Linked DNA regions of Paraflavitalea devenefica. The protein of the gene in region 2 binds, or shares a complex with, the protein of the main gene of each other region. Links are inferred from orthologs where the notes say so. Each region holds a gene or a part of one and is shown on either strand. Other genes may lie near its edges.

Evidence for each region.
Region 1: the proteins of tsaD (region 2) and tsaE are in contact, whole or in part, in a crystal structure (PDB 6N9A), measured with the Thermotoga maritima proteins. The link is inferred for Paraflavitalea devenefica from one-to-one orthologs. Residues at the interface, in WP_004082750.1 of Thermotoga maritima: Cys10, Asp11, Arg49, His50, Leu82, Gly84, Gly135, Gly136, Glu154, Thr155, Leu156, Asp157, Asp158, Ser159, Glu162, Asp165, Lys166, Arg169, Leu170, Tyr175, Lys213, Thr214, Leu217, Tyr218, Gln221, Arg222, Asn324; in WP_004082108.1 of Thermotoga maritima: Leu37, Gly38, Lys46, Lys57, Val59, Lys60, Ser61, Thr63, Phe64, Thr65, Leu66, Met67, Val69, Pro71, Tyr82, Arg83, Leu84, Asp86, Asp88, Phe89, Asp93, Ile128, Asp130, Glu131, Arg134.
Region 3: the proteins of tsaD (region 2) and tsaB are in contact, whole or in part, in a solved structure (PDB 4WQ4), measured with the Escherichia coli proteins. The link is inferred for Paraflavitalea devenefica from one-to-one orthologs.

The regions. Positions count from the first base shown.
Region 1 is NZ_JAARML010000001.1:424,673-430,183, forward strand. The notes cover bases 1,442-4,171. They hold tsaE (tRNA (adenosine(37)-N6)-threonylcarbamoyltransferase complex ATPase subunit type 1 TsaE), read right to left. Parts: upstream 3,149-4,171; coding sequence 2,735-3,148; downstream 1,442-2,734. Other genes in these bases: HB364_RS01620 (alanine dehydrogenase), read right to left, coding at 1,461-2,675; HB364_RS01630 (heavy metal translocating P-type ATPase), read left to right, coding at 3,352-4,171. Outside these bases: lpxA (acyl-ACP--UDP-N-acetylglucosamine O-acyltransferase), read left to right, coding at 1-689; HB364_RS01615 (ABC transporter ATP-binding protein), read left to right, coding at 670-1,317; more of HB364_RS01630, read left to right, coding at 4,172-5,511. UniProt on the Escherichia coli protein: Required for the formation of a threonylcarbamoyl group on adenosine at position 37 (t(6)A37) in tRNAs that read codons beginning with adenine.
Region 2 is NZ_JAARML010000008.1:218,429-223,999, reverse strand. What follows is about bases 2,782-5,571. They hold tsaD (tRNA (adenosine(37)-N6)-threonylcarbamoyltransferase complex transferase subunit TsaD), read right to left. Parts: upstream 4,796-5,571; coding sequence 3,767-4,795; downstream 2,782-3,766. Other genes in these bases: HB364_RS31105 (ABC transporter permease), read right to left, coding at 4,824-5,571; HB364_RS31115 (tRNA1(Val) (adenine(37)-N6)-methyltransferase), read right to left, coding at 2,947-3,660; HB364_RS31120 (NAD(P)-dependent oxidoreductase), read left to right, coding at 2,782-2,925. Also shown: HB364_RS31130 (sensor histidine kinase), read right to left, coding at 1-996; HB364_RS31125 (globin domain-containing protein), read right to left, coding at 1,060-1,482; more of HB364_RS31120, read left to right, coding at 1,723-2,781.
Region 3 is NZ_JAARML010000001.1:919,314-924,815, forward strand. What follows is about bases 1,442-4,162. They hold tsaB (tRNA (adenosine(37)-N6)-threonylcarbamoyltransferase complex dimerization subunit type 1 TsaB), read right to left. Parts: upstream 3,293-4,162; coding sequence 2,591-3,292; downstream 1,442-2,590. Other genes in these bases: HB364_RS03670 (MBL fold metallo-hydrolase), read right to left, coding at 1,442-2,049; HB364_RS03675 (ArsR/SmtB family transcription factor), read right to left, coding at 2,140-2,487; HB364_RS03685 (3-hydroxyacyl-CoA dehydrogenase family protein), read right to left, coding at 3,446-4,075. Outside these bases: HB364_RS03660 (clostripain-related cysteine peptidase), read left to right, coding at 1-175; HB364_RS03665 (hypothetical protein), read right to left, coding at 182-532; more of HB364_RS03670, read right to left, coding at 643-1,441; HB364_RS03690 (RidA family protein), read left to right, coding at 4,197-4,577; HB364_RS03695 (DUF3267 domain-containing protein), read right to left, coding at 4,586-5,116; HB364_RS03700 (tetratricopeptide repeat protein), read right to left, coding at 5,131-5,502. UniProt on the Escherichia coli protein: Required for the formation of a threonylcarbamoyl group on adenosine at position 37 (t(6)A37) in tRNAs that read codons beginning with adenine.

The sequences.
Region 1 (5,511 bases), on a different replicon or contig from region 2:
GTAACGTGACCATTATGGAAGGCGCACGAATTGGCAAGAACTGCCGGATATTCCCCGGCGCTGTAATAGCTGCCATTCCGCAGGATCTTAAATTTGAAGGAGAGGATACCCTTGTTGAAATAGGTGATAATGCTACTATACGGGAATTTGTAACCATTAACCGGGGCACCAAGGATCGCTGGAAGACCAAAGTAGGCAACAACAGCCTCATCATGGCGTATAGCCACCTGGCGCACGACTGCATTGTGGGCAACTACTGCGTACTCAGCAACAATACCCAATTGGCCGGCCACGTAGAAGTAGGCGACTGGGCGATACTCGGTGGTATGTGCGCCGTTCACCAATTCGTGAAGATCGGCCAGCATGCCTTTGTAAGCGGTGGCTCACTCGTAGGTAAAGATGTTCCTCCCTATATCAAAGCAGGCCGCCAGCCATTGAGCTATTCAGGCGCCAACTCAGTAGGCCTCAAACGCAGGGGCTTCACCATTGATAAGATCAATCATATCCTCGATATTTATCGCGTCATCTACAACAAAGGAATGAATACCAGCCAGGCACTTGAATACCTGGAAGAAGAATTCCCTGCGACTGATGAACGTGATGAAATCGTAACCTTTATCCGCGAAAGCGGCCGCGGTATCATAAAACGCTATGTAAAAGGTAGTGTGGATGAAGATATCGCTGACTAAAGCAGGCAAACGATTCAACCGCGACTGGATCTTCCGTAACATTACTTACGAATTTAATGCAGGCAATGCCTATGCCATCACCGGACCTAATGGCTCCGGTAAATCCACCTTACTCCAGGTGATCGGCGGCGCCCTCATGATGAGTGAAGGCGATCTCAGGTACGAAGTACCGGGAACCGGGAACCAACCACCTATAATGGGCAATGGTAAACAATCAACGGACAATCTATACCAACATATAGCCATCGCCGCCCCTTATCTCGAAGTCATTGAAGAAATGACCGTTACCGAATTCCTGGCATTCCACACCGAGTTTAAAACACTGCTGCCCGGTATTACCATTAAAAAAATCATTGACGTTGTTGGACTGGAGAAAGCGGCCCATAAACAGATCCGTTACTACAGCAGTGGCATGAAACAACGGGTAAAACTGGCACAGGCCATCTTCAGTGATGTACCCTGTCTATTATTGGACGAACCCTGCACCAACCTCGATACAGAAGGTATCGCCCTCTATCAGCAGCTCATCAACGATTACTGCGCTAACCGCCTCGTCATCGTCAGCAGCAATGACAGCCAGGAATACGGCTTCTGTAAAGAGAAGATCAGCATCCTCGATTATAAATAACTGATTGTTTCTGCTCACCATCTTTTATGTTCATACGGGGATGTATAGACCTGGTGGAGTTAACAAACGTGACAGGCTACGCGTGGGACACCGTTTATAGCTGGACAAATTGTCAATGAGTTGTTGATCGGAGCGTTATTAATTTAACGCTGGCTGGCGATCAATAAATTCAGGTCGGTATACTTTAAGTCAAAACGCTGACTGAGGTGAAAATTGGTGAGGGCGCCTTTGAAAATATAGATGCCGCTACGCAGGTGCACCTTATGCCATACCAGGCTTTCAAAGCCTCCCTCATCCCCCGCTTCCAGCAACAAAGGCATCAGTACATTGCTGATGGCCTGGGAGGCCGTACGGGCAAATCCCGAAGGTATATTGGGCACACAGTAATGAATAACCCCATACTTCATAAAAATGGGTTGCTCATGACTGGTAATTTCCGACGTTTCAAAACATCCGCCACGGTCAATGCTTACATCAATAATCACACTGCCGGGGCGCATATTGCTTACCATTTCTTCCGTCACCACTACCGGCGTACGGCCACTTTGTGATGCCAGGGCGCCCACCGCTACCTCGCAGGTCTTTAGCTGCTTGGCCAGGATGCGTGGCTCCATCACAGAAGTCCACATGCGCTGCCCGATATTATTCTGCAACCGCTTCAGGCGGTACACACTATTGTCAAATACCTTTACAGAAGCACCCAGCGCCAGGGCGGCACGGGCAGCAAACTCTCCTACAATGCCTGCTCCAAGAATAATGACTTTGGTAGGGGGAATACCCGAGATACCTCCCAACAATACGCCTTTCCCATGATTGGCCGAGCTGAGGTATTGTGCTGCGATCAGCATCACCGCACTGCCCGCAATCTCACTCATGCTGCGAACAATAGGCAGGCTGTCGCTGTCGTCCTTTAAATTCTCAAATGAAATAGCGGTAATACGCTTGTCCATCATCTTCTGCAGCAACTCAGCCTTCATGGCCGAAAGATGGATGGGAGATATGATCACCTGATTAAGCTGCAGGTAAGGAAGGTCTTCCTCCACCACCGGGGCGCTCTTCACCAATATAGGCGACCTGAACACTTCCGCTTTATCATATACAATACGGGCGCCCGCTTCACTATAATCGCGGTCACGATAATGGGCAGCTTCACCGGCATTGTGCTCAATCACCACGTCATGTCCGTTACTGATCAATACACCTACGGCTTCCGGCGTCAGGGCAATCCGGTTCTCCTGGAAAGCCGTTTCTTTAGGAATACCAATATGCAATTGGGCCCCTTTGGGTTTTATATCAAGTTTTTCTTCAAGTGTTTCATAACTGAAAGAGGTGCTGATGATCGGTTTTTGCTGAGACATGAAGCGTTTTTCAGTTTTCTGGTTGCTGGTTTGATTACTTAGAAAGCCATCAAATATACTCATTTATCCCCGATCCTCAGAAGGCGGGTTTGATGGTCAGGGGCGCTGATGAATACAGGTACGGTATGATCAGGGAAAATTGGCTCCGCCCTCTCCGGCCATTCCACCAGGCAGATATTACCGGAATACAGGCAATCTTCCACGCCAGCCTGGATGGCTTCCTCCACATCCTTCAGCCGGTACAGGTCAATATGGAACATCGTTCCACCCGGCCAGGCATACTCATTAATGATGGAAAAAGTAGGACTGCCCACTGTACTGCTTACCCCCTTTACATCACAGAGGGCATGGATAAAAGTAGTTTTGCCGGCTCCCATAGCGCCATGGAAAGCAAAAACCTTCGCCCCTGCTGCTGCCTGCCAGAATTGCCGGGCTGCATCCTGGATGCCTTCCAGCGTAAACCGTAATTCCATAGGCCGCAAAGATACTGCCGGGGTCAGTTTTTTGGGAAAATGCCCGCAGGAAATTGCAACCCGGTAAAGATATTATCGTAGATTCATAGTGCGCCTCCCGTCATTCCTTGGTAAATTTGCGGTGGACCTGGTGCAAACACCTCCCTTTTCCCGAGATATGCTATGAATTGCCAGCCAACCAGTAAAAACACCAAATCAAAACTATGAACTGCATGATCGGAATGATCAGCAGTAGCTTCATAGAGAGATCAAAACCCGGCAAGTACATGAAAACAGTGAACTGGAAAGTTGAAGGCATGACCTGTTCTAACTGCGCCCTTACCATCCATAAATACCTCGAAAAAGAAGGTATGCAGGATATAAAAGTCAGCCTGGCAAGCGGTGATGTCAGCTTTGGTATCAATGGCGGTGATACCACCGGCCAGCAGATCGTCAAAGGCATTGAATCCCTCGGCTATACTGTTCATGATGAGCAGGGCGGCACTACGCCCTCCAAAAAGAGATTTTTGCCCAGCCATAAACAACGTTTCTTATTCTGCCTCCTGTTTACAGCACCCCTCATGCTCCACATGCTCGACAAATGGGTGCACATCCACTGGCTCATGAATCACTGGGTGCAACTGGGGCTCTGCCTGCCGGTTTTCCTCGTAGGCATGGACTACTTCGGCCGCAGCGCCATCAAAAGCATCCGCAATGGCATCCCCAATATGAATGTGCTGGTAGCCCTGGGCGCTACTGCCGCTTTTGTGTATAGCTTCGTGGGTACTATCTTTAACCTGGGCGAAAGTTTCCTCTTCTATGAAACGGCCGCCTCCGTCATCACCCTCGTATTCCTGGGTAATTACCTGGAGGATGCTTCCATACAATCTACCCAGCGGGCATTGAATAAACTGGCCAAATCACAGAAAGTAATGGCCAACATGATTGCTTATCACGAAGGACAGGAAAATATCTTCCCCGTAGAAAATACCGCCCTCCGCTCCGGCGACCTCATCCTCATCAAGAACGGCGAACAGGTACCGGCCGATTGTAAAATACTGACCGGCGAAGTGACCGTCAACGAAGCCATCCTTACCGGAGAAAGCATGCCCCTGCACAAAAAAACCAAAGACACCCTCATCGGTGGCAGCTTATTAATAGATGGTACAGCCAGGGCACAGGTTATGGCCGAAGCCAAAGACTCGGTACTGGCCAACATCATCAACCTCGTTAAACGGGCACAGAGTGAAAGACCACCTGTGCAGCAAATGGCCGATAAGATCAGCGCCATCTTTGTACCCATCGTATTGGGCATTGCTGCCGTAACCTTCATCGTCAACTTCATCGTGCTGCAAAACTTTACCGCCTCCCTCATGCGCAGCATTGCCGTACTGGTCATAGCTTGTCCCTGCGCCATGGGACTGGCCACACCGGCTGCCATAGCAGTGGGCCTGGGACGTGCAGCACGCAATGGCATCCTCTTCCGCAATGCCAAAAGCCTCGAACTGTTCCGGAACATCCGGCAGGTGGTATTTGATAAAACAGGCACCCTTACCACGGGCAACTTTGTAGTGGCAGGTTTTGAACTCAAGGCGGAGAACATGACCAAAGAAGAATTTAAAGGGATAGCCGCTTCCTTGGAGAAATATTCCAATCACCCCATTGCCAAAAGCATTGCCGCTGAATGGAAAACAAAAGAAGACATCCGCTGGCAGCAAATTGAAGAGGCAAAAGGGCAGGGCATGAAAGCTACTACCAAAGAAGGCGATATATACCAGGCCGGTTCTTACCGGGTAGCCATGGCCCATACCCGCGATGACAGCCACAATGTATACATCCTGAAAAATGACCAACTGCTGGGCTGGATTGATGTAAAAGATGAAATACGTCCCGAAGCCATCCAGATCGTACAATACCTGCGGCACAGGAACATACGCACCATCCTGCTCAGCGGCGATCGTCAGGCCAAATGTGTACAACTGGCCAACTTCCTCGGCATAGATGAAGTCATTGCAGAAAAAACGCCTGAGGAAAAATTAACCGTCGTGGAAGACCTCACCCTGCAGGGCCCTACGGCCATGGTGGGCGATGGCATCAATGATGCACCGGCACTGGCCAAAGCTACCATTGGTATCTCACTCAGCGAAGCATCACAAATAGCCATGCAAACAGCCGATGTGGTGCTCATGAACCAGGGTATTAAAAACCTTCCCTTATCATTGGGACTGGGGCGGCATACTTTCCTTACCATTAAACAAAACCTTTTCTGGGCATTCTTCTACAACATCATTGCTATTCCCGTAGCCGCCTTCGGCTTGCTCACACCTACCTTCGGCGCCCTGGTCATGGGACTGAGCGATGTGGTATTAGCGGTGAATTCAGTA
Region 2 (5,571 bases):
GAAATAAGCGGCGCCTGTACCTTCGGTACCCAGCCACATAAAGCCCTGCCTGTCCATATAGATCCTGTTGATACGATTATCCGGGATACTATTGGGCAGACGGTAATTATTGGTCAGGGCGAAATAAGAATTGTCCTGTGTGTTGACGGAGATAAGCCCGTTCCAGTTGGTGGCAATCCAAAGCCTGTTGTGCGGATCCACCCACAGGTCCATGATGACATCGAATGTGGTACCGTGCTTATCATACTGATGCGCAGTAATGGTTTCAAAAGCAGTATTCTGCTGTACGCCTTTGTATAGAAAAGCTCCTTTGTCAAAAGCAGATGCCCACAGAGTGCCGCTGCTGTCTATGACTACTCTTTCTACCGGTGTGCGAATACCTGGTTTCATGGACAGTATGCGGGATTGTTTGGTATGGATGTCATATACGCCTATACCTTCGCGGGTGGCAGCATATAGCACCGACTTGTATACCCATCCTTCATAGAGGGGGCGACCTACCCAGGCTTCCTGTGTGCCCGGTCCGGCAAAACTGAGTTGCCCGCGCCGGGTATCAAAGATAGCCACCCCTTTTGTGGTTAACAGGCAAAGGGTATCTTTCCCGGCCTGCCTTATTTCATTGACGGCTGTGTTTTTAGTAGCGGGTATTATTTCAAACCGGCGGTTGGCGTAATCATACCGGCAAAGTCCATCATCATAACCAAACCACAGGTTGCCGGCATCATCACAAAATAGGGTATGCACAAAGTCGCGCGGAACTGAAAAACTGTCTTTGGGGTTATGGATAAAGCTCACCACCCGGTGTCCATCGTACCTGTTAAGGCCACTTTGTGATCCCAGCCAGATGTAGCCGTATTTATCCCTCGTCATATTAAATACGACACCATCGCTGAGGCCATCTTTCAATGTCACCCTATGAAAGTTGTACGAAGCAGATTGTGCTGCCGCTGCCAGGCTTTGAACAATAAAGAGGATGATAAATAAAGTAGCTCTCATTACGGCTTCAAATTAAATATTGCGGCGGGTGCACCCAACTATTTTTATTGACGTGTAGTAGGGCTAAGGCGTTTTGGCTGCTTCCAGCATCACCGTGGCCAGGTGGGTATAGCAGGTGCGCCAGGCCTGTTTTACTTCTTCATTCCAGTCGGCCCCCAGGCCCTGTTCCAATGTCCAGAGCAGGGCTTCTCCTACAGGTTCGTACTGTTCCGGCTTTACGCCATAGGCTGCATGCCTTTTGCCCATGGCCTGTATTTCGGCCGTCATGTCTGCATGGTGGTCCAGCCGTGCCACGATCCTGTTGAGCATATCCATGAGTTTGTTGTATTGCTCCTCCATATCCCGGGGAAACATACGTCGCAGGGAGGGATGCTCATAGAATAATTTCCCATAGAATACCTCGCACACCAGCCTGGGATCCATGGTGCGGAAGACCGTCCAGCTTTTTTTGATCAATGCTACCTGTTCATGAGTAAGCTGCATCATAGTAACAGTGTTGTTACTGCTAAAGATGCATCAGTTATTATACAGGGAAGAAAGAATTTACCTGAAGCGGGGCAAAAATCAAATGAACCGTTAAGGATGGCCGGCTGCGGCTATTTGCAGCAACTTTTTTTGGGCAATAAGAGTTTACGCACGATGTTCCATACTTTTCGCCACATGAGGATGCCTGTTTAGTTTTATTTAGTATCCATTACATTTGTAACTCATGGCAAAGATACAATTATGATCAGGATAGGATTGATACGGGAAGGAAAAATACCTTCAGACAACCGCGTAGCCCTTACCCCGGCTCAATGTAAATGGATCCATAAGAACTCAGGTGATGTACAGATCGTCGTGCAATCGTCCCCGCAGCGTTGCTTTACTGACAAGGAATACCGGCAGGCGGGGGTTGAAGTAAAGGAGGACGTGAATGACTGCGATATTCTTTTTGGCATCAAGGAAGTGCCTGTTAGTATGCTGATCCCCGGCAAAACCTACCTGTTTTTCTCCCATACCCGCAAAAAGCAGCCTTATAACCAGGCTTTGTTCCGCGCCATGATGAATCATCAGATCACGCTGATTGATTATGAGTGCCTGGAGCATGAGGATGGTCAGCGTATTATTGGTTTTGGTTTTTTTGCCGGTGTGGTAGGCGCCCACAATGGTATGATGGCCTGGGGCAAACGTTCCGGCGCTTATGACCTGGTACGGGTGTGTGAACAAAAGAGCTTTCATGAACTGATCCATACTTATTTTGGTTTGCGTATCCCGGCCATTAAGATCGTGGTAACCGGCAGCGGACGGGTGGCGCATGGCATCCTGGAGATCATGAACTTGATGGGTGTGCATGAAGTGGAGCCGGATGAATACCTGCAACGGCAATACACGTATCCTGTATATACCCAACTGAAAGGAGGCGATCTTTACCAACATCGTTCCAGTGGGGCGTATAACCGTGCCCATTTTCATGAGCAGCCGGAGGAATATACGGGCAAATTTCTGCCTTATGCCCGTGAAACCGATGTGCTGATGAATGGTATTTACTGGGATAAAAATATTCCCCGCCTGTTTGAGGCGCAAGACATCCGTGAGTCTTCTTTCCGTATACAAACGATTGCTGATATTACCGATGATGCACATGGTTCCGTGCCCATTAACCTCGGCGACCAGACGATTGCAGATCCCGTATATGGTGTAGACCGCCGGACGCTACAAAAGACAGCGCCCTATCTGCCCGGGAGCATTGATGTAATGGCGGTGGGTAACCTGCCCAATGAACTGCCCCGTGATGCCAGCCGCTATTTTGGCGAACAGCTTATTAAGTATATACTGGAAGACCTGGTCAAGCGTAATGGATCGGGGGTTATACAGCGGGCCACCATGCTGGATAAAGGAAAACTCACACCACACTTTGATTATTTGAGTGACTATGCCGGCGTTTGACGGAGCATACGATCGCTGATCTCACAAATACAAATAATAGTTCTTCAGCAATTCTATAAAATCATCCGTATACCCGCCTTCTTCTTTTTGGATGATGAGCTCGTATTCCGGTGCAAAGTTTTCTTTGTGCCGGCTGTATTGTAAGATGGACCGGAAAGGAGTGTGGCGGGGTGTTTGTTTTACGGTCAGGTGTTCTACGAGGTGGAAGCCCTGGCGGGTGGCCAGTTCATGAAAGTAGCTCCAGCGATGGAAAGGAAGTAATACACCAAAGCTGCCCTGGCTATCCAGGTTGTCATCAATGGCCTGTACCAGTTCCTCCAGCTTCAGCATTTTGCTGTGCTTCGCTACCTGTTCCGCATCCGCATCGGAAGGAAGGTCGTTTTCAAAGAAGGGGGGATTGCTGATGATAAAGTTGTATTTCAGGGGAAAGGAGTAGGTACGGGCATCACCCGGAAATACCCGCAGCCTTTCTTTCCAGCCGTTCTGTCCTACGTTTTCTTTCAGTTGTTTAAAAGCGGCGAGGTCTATTTCAATACCATGTATTTCTGATTCGGTTTGCTGCGCCAGCATCAACATTAATAAGCCTGTTCCGCTGCCAATGTCAAGTATATTGTAGTAATCGGGTAGCTTGGCTGCAAACCAGGCGCCCAGTATGCAGGCATCGGTGCATACTTTCATCGCACATTGGTCCTGGTGAATGGTAAATTGTTTAAACTGAAAGTAGCTATTGGCCATAGTCGCTCATTGGTTGCAGGTGGTAGTTTATGGTATAAAGGTAAAACGACCTACAAGACCGGCCATAAGTAATTATACCTGAAAGCGACGAGTAATCAGCCGCTAACTACTTCCATTCTGCCCGGGCCGTGGGACTAACGCCCAGGTCACTGAAGCTGCCAGCCTGGTACTTGTAATAACCTGTGATGGCAATCATGGCGGCATTGTCGGTGCAGTATTGGAATGCGGGGATAAAGGTATTCCACCTGAACCGCTGTCCCCATTGCTCCAGGGTCTGGCGTAGTCCGCTATTGGCCGATACGCCGCCGGCAATACAAATGTCTTTGACCCCTGTTTGAATAGCGGCTTTTTTGAGTTTATTCAGGAGGATGGTAATGATGCGCTGCTGGATGGAAGCGCAAATGTCCGGCAGGTTTTTGGCTACAAATTGGGGATCAGCGGCCGTGTTTTCCTGCAGGAAATAGAGGATGGCTGTTTTAAGGCCACTGAAGCTGAAATTAAGTCCGGGTATCTGGGGCTCGGGAAACCTGAACCTGTCGGGATTTCCCTGTTGGGCATATTTGTCTATCAGCGGTCCGCCGGGATAGGGTAGTCCCAGTATCTTGGCCGATTTATCAAATGCTTCCCCCGCTGCATCGTCCATGGTTTCACCGATGACGGTCATATTGAGGGGCGACTCGCAGAGCACGATCTGGGTATGGCCACCACTTACCGTGAGGCAAAGGAAGGGGAAGGAGGGTTTGGGATCGGGCTGGCCATTGGTCGTTGTTGGGATCAGGTTGGCCAATACATGTGCCTGCATGTGGTGCACCGCAATGAGGGGAATATTGAGGGCGAGGGAGAGGGATTTGGCAAACTGGGCGCCTACCAGCAAAGCACCGATGAGGCCGGGGGCCTGTGTAAAGGCAATGGCATTGAGGTGCTGCATACTGCACCCTGCATCCCGCATCGCTTTATCCACTACCGGTACAATGTTCTGCATGTGCGCCCGGGAAGCCAGCTCCGGCACCACGCCACCGTATTGCTCATGCACTTTCTGGCTGGCAATGATGTTGGATAAGATAATACCGTCCCGGCAAACAGCCGCCGAGGTTTCATCGCAGGAAGACTCTATCGCCAAAATGGAAATGCTCATAAGGGCTGCAAAGGTAATTCTTTGCCCCTTATTTGGACCTGATGGCTTCCACCGGATTCATGCGGGCGGCAATAGAAGCGGGAATGATACCAGCCAGTACCCCTACAACGATGCAGATGGAGATGGCCAGCAGTAAGATATCGGCCGCAATGAAAACGGGGAATCCTGCTGCCGTGGAGAGCAGGGTGAGCATGAATACGCCCGACAAGCCCAGCAGGCCACCCATGATACATAGGAAGGCCGACTCCAGCAGGAATTCGGTGAGTATGGTAGAGCTTTTGGCGCCAATGGCTTTTTTGAGGCCGATCTGTGAGGTGCGTTCCCGTACAGTCACGAACATGATGTTGGCTACGCCAAACATGCCCACTACCAGCGAGAGCGCAGCAATGGCCCATCCGCCTTTGTTGATATTGCTGAAGATGCCACTGGCAAAGCTGCTGAAAGCGTCAATATCATTGAGGGAGAAATCATTTTCCTGGGTAGGCTTCAGTTTGCGCACAGAACGCATAGCGCCCGTGAGCTCATCTTTTAACTGTTCCATAGGTACGGTTTCCTTGCCCTGTACCATGATGATGGGATTGCTGTATTTTTCGCGTACCATCTCTTTCATAAAGCCAAGCGGCATGAGGATACTGTTGTCATATTCCCAGCCACCTACAATGCTTTTGCCCTGCTTTTTGATGAGCCCTACGATCAATCCTCTTTTACCTGCCTTCATTTTGACGGTTTTGCCTACCGCTTTTTCAGCATTGCCAAAGAGGTTGACGGCTACTTCG
Region 3 (5,502 bases), on a different replicon or contig from region 2:
TTCCATCTTTTTTCCTAATAGTAGAAGAGAAAGTGTAGCCGATCAATTTATACGCCTATTTATGGATACCTTTTATCTCCCTGAAAGAGAAGCAGGCGTAACGAACAGGTTTTTGGACAACTCCACGTGGGACGAGTTTATTGATACATACTATCACTTCCCCTTCATCATTTAAAATTCATTAAGATATTTCTACGCCAGGAACAACAAACTCAATCTGAATAGTAGCAGTACCCGCATCTACTGTAGGAGGGGGCGTAAACCTGATCCGTATATTAGCAGGGTCAATGAATAAAGCGCCACTGTCATCCTCGATTAAAGGAAATGTTGCAATCTTAAGATCTTCGTCACCTGGTCCGGCTCCTCCGGCAGGGACCTTAGTCTTCTCAATGTCGAATTTTACCGCAACACTGGCGCCCTGATCCTTACGGACAGAAGTAACCCCCACTCTTGTAATATCGAGGGAAAATGTATCAGCGCTTGATGAAGGGAAAAAAGGTATCCCCGCTGTTGTCGTATCTCTTTTCGTCATAAAACATGTTTTTAGGATTAAAACAATTATTTACGACGAATGTATGCGTTTAACCATATACCGGCAGGGGAGATAAAAACGGAATATTTATGGGTGTATTTCCCCTATCCTTAATTCAACACACTATTCTCCTTCACCACATCAATCCCTTTCTGGTCTTTGATAACACCCCAGCCACCCACTACATTGCGCAGGTTATGAATGCCCTGACGCTTCAGCAGGGAGGCTGCGATCACACTGCGGTAACCACCGGCGCAATGCACATACAGGTTCTGGTTCTCCTGTATATTGGCCATCGAACCGGGATCGGTCATCTCATTCAGGGGAATATTCACAGCGCCGGCCACATGCCCGTCGGCAAATTCTGTTTCCCGGCGCACATCTACCACTACCAGGTTTTTGTCAAAGGGCAGGTCCATGGCCAGTTCATCGGCTTCCACATCAATGATCAGGTCAATGGCTTCGCCGGCAGCTTTCCAGGCTTCCAGCCCCCCTTCCAGGTAGCCCTCCATCTGCGAAAAGCCTACCCGCGCCAGGCGCACTACGCTTTCCTGTTCCTGACCGGCTTCCGTAACCAATACAATTGGTTTGTCAAAAGGCAGCAAGCTACCCGCCCATTCGGCAAAACGCCCTTCCAGGCCAATGCTGATGGAACCGGGAACGAATCCCTGGGTAAACTCAGCCGCTTTGCGTGTATCCAACACAATTACCTCTTCCTGCTGCATCCATTCCTTGAATGCTGCTATTGAAAGGGGTGTTAGTCCTTTATTCAGTATTCCTTCCAGGCTATCATACCCTTCCTTATTAATGCGGGCATTGATCGGAAAATATTGAGGAGGCAGGCCCAGACCATCTGTTACCGCCTTAATAAAATCTTCACGTGTCTGTGGCTGTAAGGCATAATTCGTTTGTTTCTGCTCGCCGATCGTACTATAAGTTTCCGGACCCAAGTTCTTACCGCAACTGCTGCCGGCGCCATGGGCGGGATATACTATAACGGAGTCGGGCAGGGTAGCAACCTTTTGTTGCAGGGAATCATACAACATAGAAGCCAGTTCCTCTTTGGTAAGGTTACCGCTGCTCAGGTCGGGGCGACCTACATCACCCACAAACAGCGTGTCGCCTGTAAATAACGCATGTGGCATATCGTGCTCATCACGCAGCAGGTAACAGGTAGACTCCACCGTGTGGCCCGGCGTATGTAACACCTCAATAGTCAGGGCTCCTAACCTGAACAGCTCGCCATCCTTGGCCAGGTGGATCGGGAAATTGGTTTCCGTGGCAGGGCCATATACGATCGGTGCCCCGGTAGCCTTCTGCAGGTCCAGGTGCCCGCTTACAAAGTCGGCATGGAAATGTGTTTCAAAAATGTATTTGATAGAAGCTTTTCTTTCTGTTGCCAGCTCCAGGTAAGCGTCAATATCCCGCAGCGGATCAATAATAGCCGCTTCCCCATTACTTTCAATGTAATAGGCGGCTTCACTTAAACAGCCTGTATATAATTGTTTTATAAACATGGAGCAAAGTTAACCCTAAAAAGCAAAAAGCAGAACATGGAGGCCATGTCCTGCTTTATAAGCAGATTATCAAAAGGTTAAACCGGATGATCAGCTATTCAGATCCTCTACGCATTCCATGATGTGTGCCACACGGGCACTGTTCACAGAATAATAGATGAACTTGCCATCCCGCTCTGTCTTCACAATACCAGCCCGGCGTAAGATCGCCAGGTGTTGTGAGGCTACTGATTGTTCCAGCCGGAGCCGAACATAAATTTCAGTGACGGTGAGGCGCTTTTGCTCATCTATGAGCTTTAGGATCTGTTGGCGCAACTTGTGGTTGAGCGCCCGCAGGATCATTGCGGCCTTTTTCAGGTTTAGGAAGTCAACCTTTACGGAATCCCCATGTACGCCGTCTGCATTCAGCACCATGGAGTAGTTGCTTGTTACGTTCATGTGCACATCAGAGCTTTTAAAAATTTAATAGGATAAGCGAGTGCCAAATTTACAAGAAAAAAAATACTATGTGAATTAAAGACCCATAAAAGTTTCACTTAGGTCAATTTTTTATATGAGAGTAGAATTCCTTGAGATAGGCGGGTTCCGCATACGCAAGGTCTGCCCATATCTCCTGCTGAAACCTTTGCTCAGACAGCAATCCAAGGTGAGCTGCCGTATATCCATCCCCTTCATAAAACACTGCATTTGAATGCTTACCACATAGGGGTTTCCACTTAACACTGCCATTTCCGCAGAAAATTAAACGATTATTCTCTAACTCTTTGTTAAAAGAATTATTGTCTAAAATACGCGCACCACCCGGAATAACTGCCTCCAAGTCCATATTATAGACGGCAGTGAACACTTCCATCCTGCGCGCATCAATCATAGGACAGATCAAAGTTGGCAACAGATGAGGTTCGCCCGTTGACAACCCAATAGCCTCCCGCGTTGCATAAGCTATCACTTTTAGCGTACTTTCTGTAATCAGCGGAATATGAAGCGCATAGCACAATCCCTTAGCAGTGGCCATCCCCACACGCAAGCCTGTATAAGAACCCGGGCCTTCTGTAACAGCCACGGCTTGCAGTTGTTGCATCGCAAAACCAGCCTCCTGCATCAACCGGGCAATAGCCGGCTGGATCCATCCTGCATGGTCCTTCTGTTCACGGTTTACCATAGTCGCAATTGCCATGCCATCCCGTGCCACGCAAATACTGGCATTTTCAGTAGCTGTATCAATATTCAATATAAGCCCCATTGTTAACGCGAATAGTCGGTGTTTGACGGCAATCGCATGCCCGGTTTGTTGCTATGATGCCGTCCTATAATAAATACATAAAAATCAATCGAAAGGGTTGGTATTGTCGCGAATAATACCCATTTGTCATCAATAATACCCAACTACCCCCGGTTAGCCGGCCAACTCCTGTTCCAGCACCGGCGCCGGCGCATAACGGCCGTTTGTTCTGCCCAGCTCTTTTAACAATAGCCCGATAGGCACAAGACCAATAACAGCACTCCACTCAAAAGGCCCCATGGGATAATTGGTGCCCAGCTTCATGGCTATGTCAATCTCTTCCTTTGTACTCACGCCTGCACCCAACGTATAATAAGCTTCATTAACGATCATCGCCAGCACCCGCGGCGTAATCATGCCACACTCATCCGGCACCAGTTGGAAACGCCATTGCAACGCATCAAAAACAGACCGCACAGCTTCTGCCTGCTTCGCATCGGTAAGGGCAACTTCAATTATGGGTCGGCGTAATAATGAAGGCCAGGCATTGATGCGAATAAACTGTTGACCAATTACTTTTCCTGTCCAGGCCACTGCATTCACAAACAATGGCTTGCCGTCAGCCGGTTTCAACCGCTCCATCCTTTCCGGATCAGTGGTGAACAGCAGGTCGAAGCGGGCATCAGCTTCCGTCATCATCAGCGAGCGCACGGAATCCACCCATACAAATTCAACCTCTTCCGGCGCTTCTTTGGAAAGCCACTCCTCTTTTAACACATCATCGGCCAGTATGGCAATAATCATGGACAGAAAATTTACACAAAGTAAGCCCTTATCCTGAATCGGCAATCGGCAAACACGAAATGCGGAACTTCAACCATGAAACGCGGAACTTCAAACACGAAACTTCCTGTATTTTTGAGCTATGGAAAAAAAGATCATCAATACCAGCAATGCACCCGCCCCCATCGGCCCCTATAACCAGGCTGTTCAGATCGGCGGCTTATTATTCATTTCCGGCCAGATAGCCATCAATCCCGCTACCGGCAACATAGAAGCCATTGATGTAATCGGCGAAACACACCAGGTCATGCACAACCTCAAAGCCGTACTGGCAGAGGCGGGGATGGATTTCAGCCATGTGGTAAAGACAACCATCTTCCTCAGTGATATGTCGTTATTTGCTGCTGTAAATGAAGTATATGGCAAATATTTTCAGAACGACTTCCCTGCCCGTGAAACTGTGGCCGTAAAAGGCTTGCCCAAAAATGTGAATGTGGAGATCAGTATGATCGCGGGGCGCTAAGCAACAGCTTAGAGCAGGAACGAAATAATCAGTTTAGGAATACCGATAGCCACACCAATCCCATAAGCCAGGTCGAGCCAGAAAAAGCTGCCCAGCGAACCGAGATAAATAAGTCCTACCACAGGATACCCGACCAGTTTCACCAGGCGGTTGGTGTGCTTATCTTTTACAACCTCCCATATCACATTGGCATCGCCAGTGCTGGGAAAAGCATGCATGGCAATAGAAACGCCCAGGTAGATCAGCAAATAGTCCAGCGGCCCCGCTTTATCCAAAGTAAATACGGGGATGGCCGCAGGAAGTGCTATCAGGCCGCCAAGGATCGTATTCACGATAAAAGGACCGATACTGATCATAATACTATGCCATTTATTGGCAGGCGCCTCATGCAACACATAACCAACCGGGTTTGCCATCTGGAAATACACCACTTTGAAAACAGGCACTTTATACCACCGGCAAAACAACTGATGCGCCAGCTCATGCACAATAACACCGGGAAATGTGACGAGGGAAATAACAATACCAGGAATGAACATACAACAAGGTTTTTTCAGTTTCTGAATGGCTCTTTTTTGCTAATAATATCCAGCGCATATTGCGCATATTCTTTCATACCTGCATTGCCGGCACTTTGCATGATGCGCATCTGTGCATCCCTTTCGGTAATCTGCCCATTAAAATGATAAGCAAGTGCAAGGGTACAGGCGCAGTATCCATCGTCTTTATCCATCTTCACGCTTTCCAGGGCCAGTTGCAACCCCTCTTTATCCTTATGTTGCTTCAGGCATGTTCTTGCCTTGGAAGCAATGGCATAAGCCGCCTCTTTATTAATATCCAGGATAAGATCGCAATTCTTTACAGAAGCGTCCCAGTTGCCCAGTTCCCTTTGAACACCCGCACGCATTCTCAGTGCCGGCAGGTA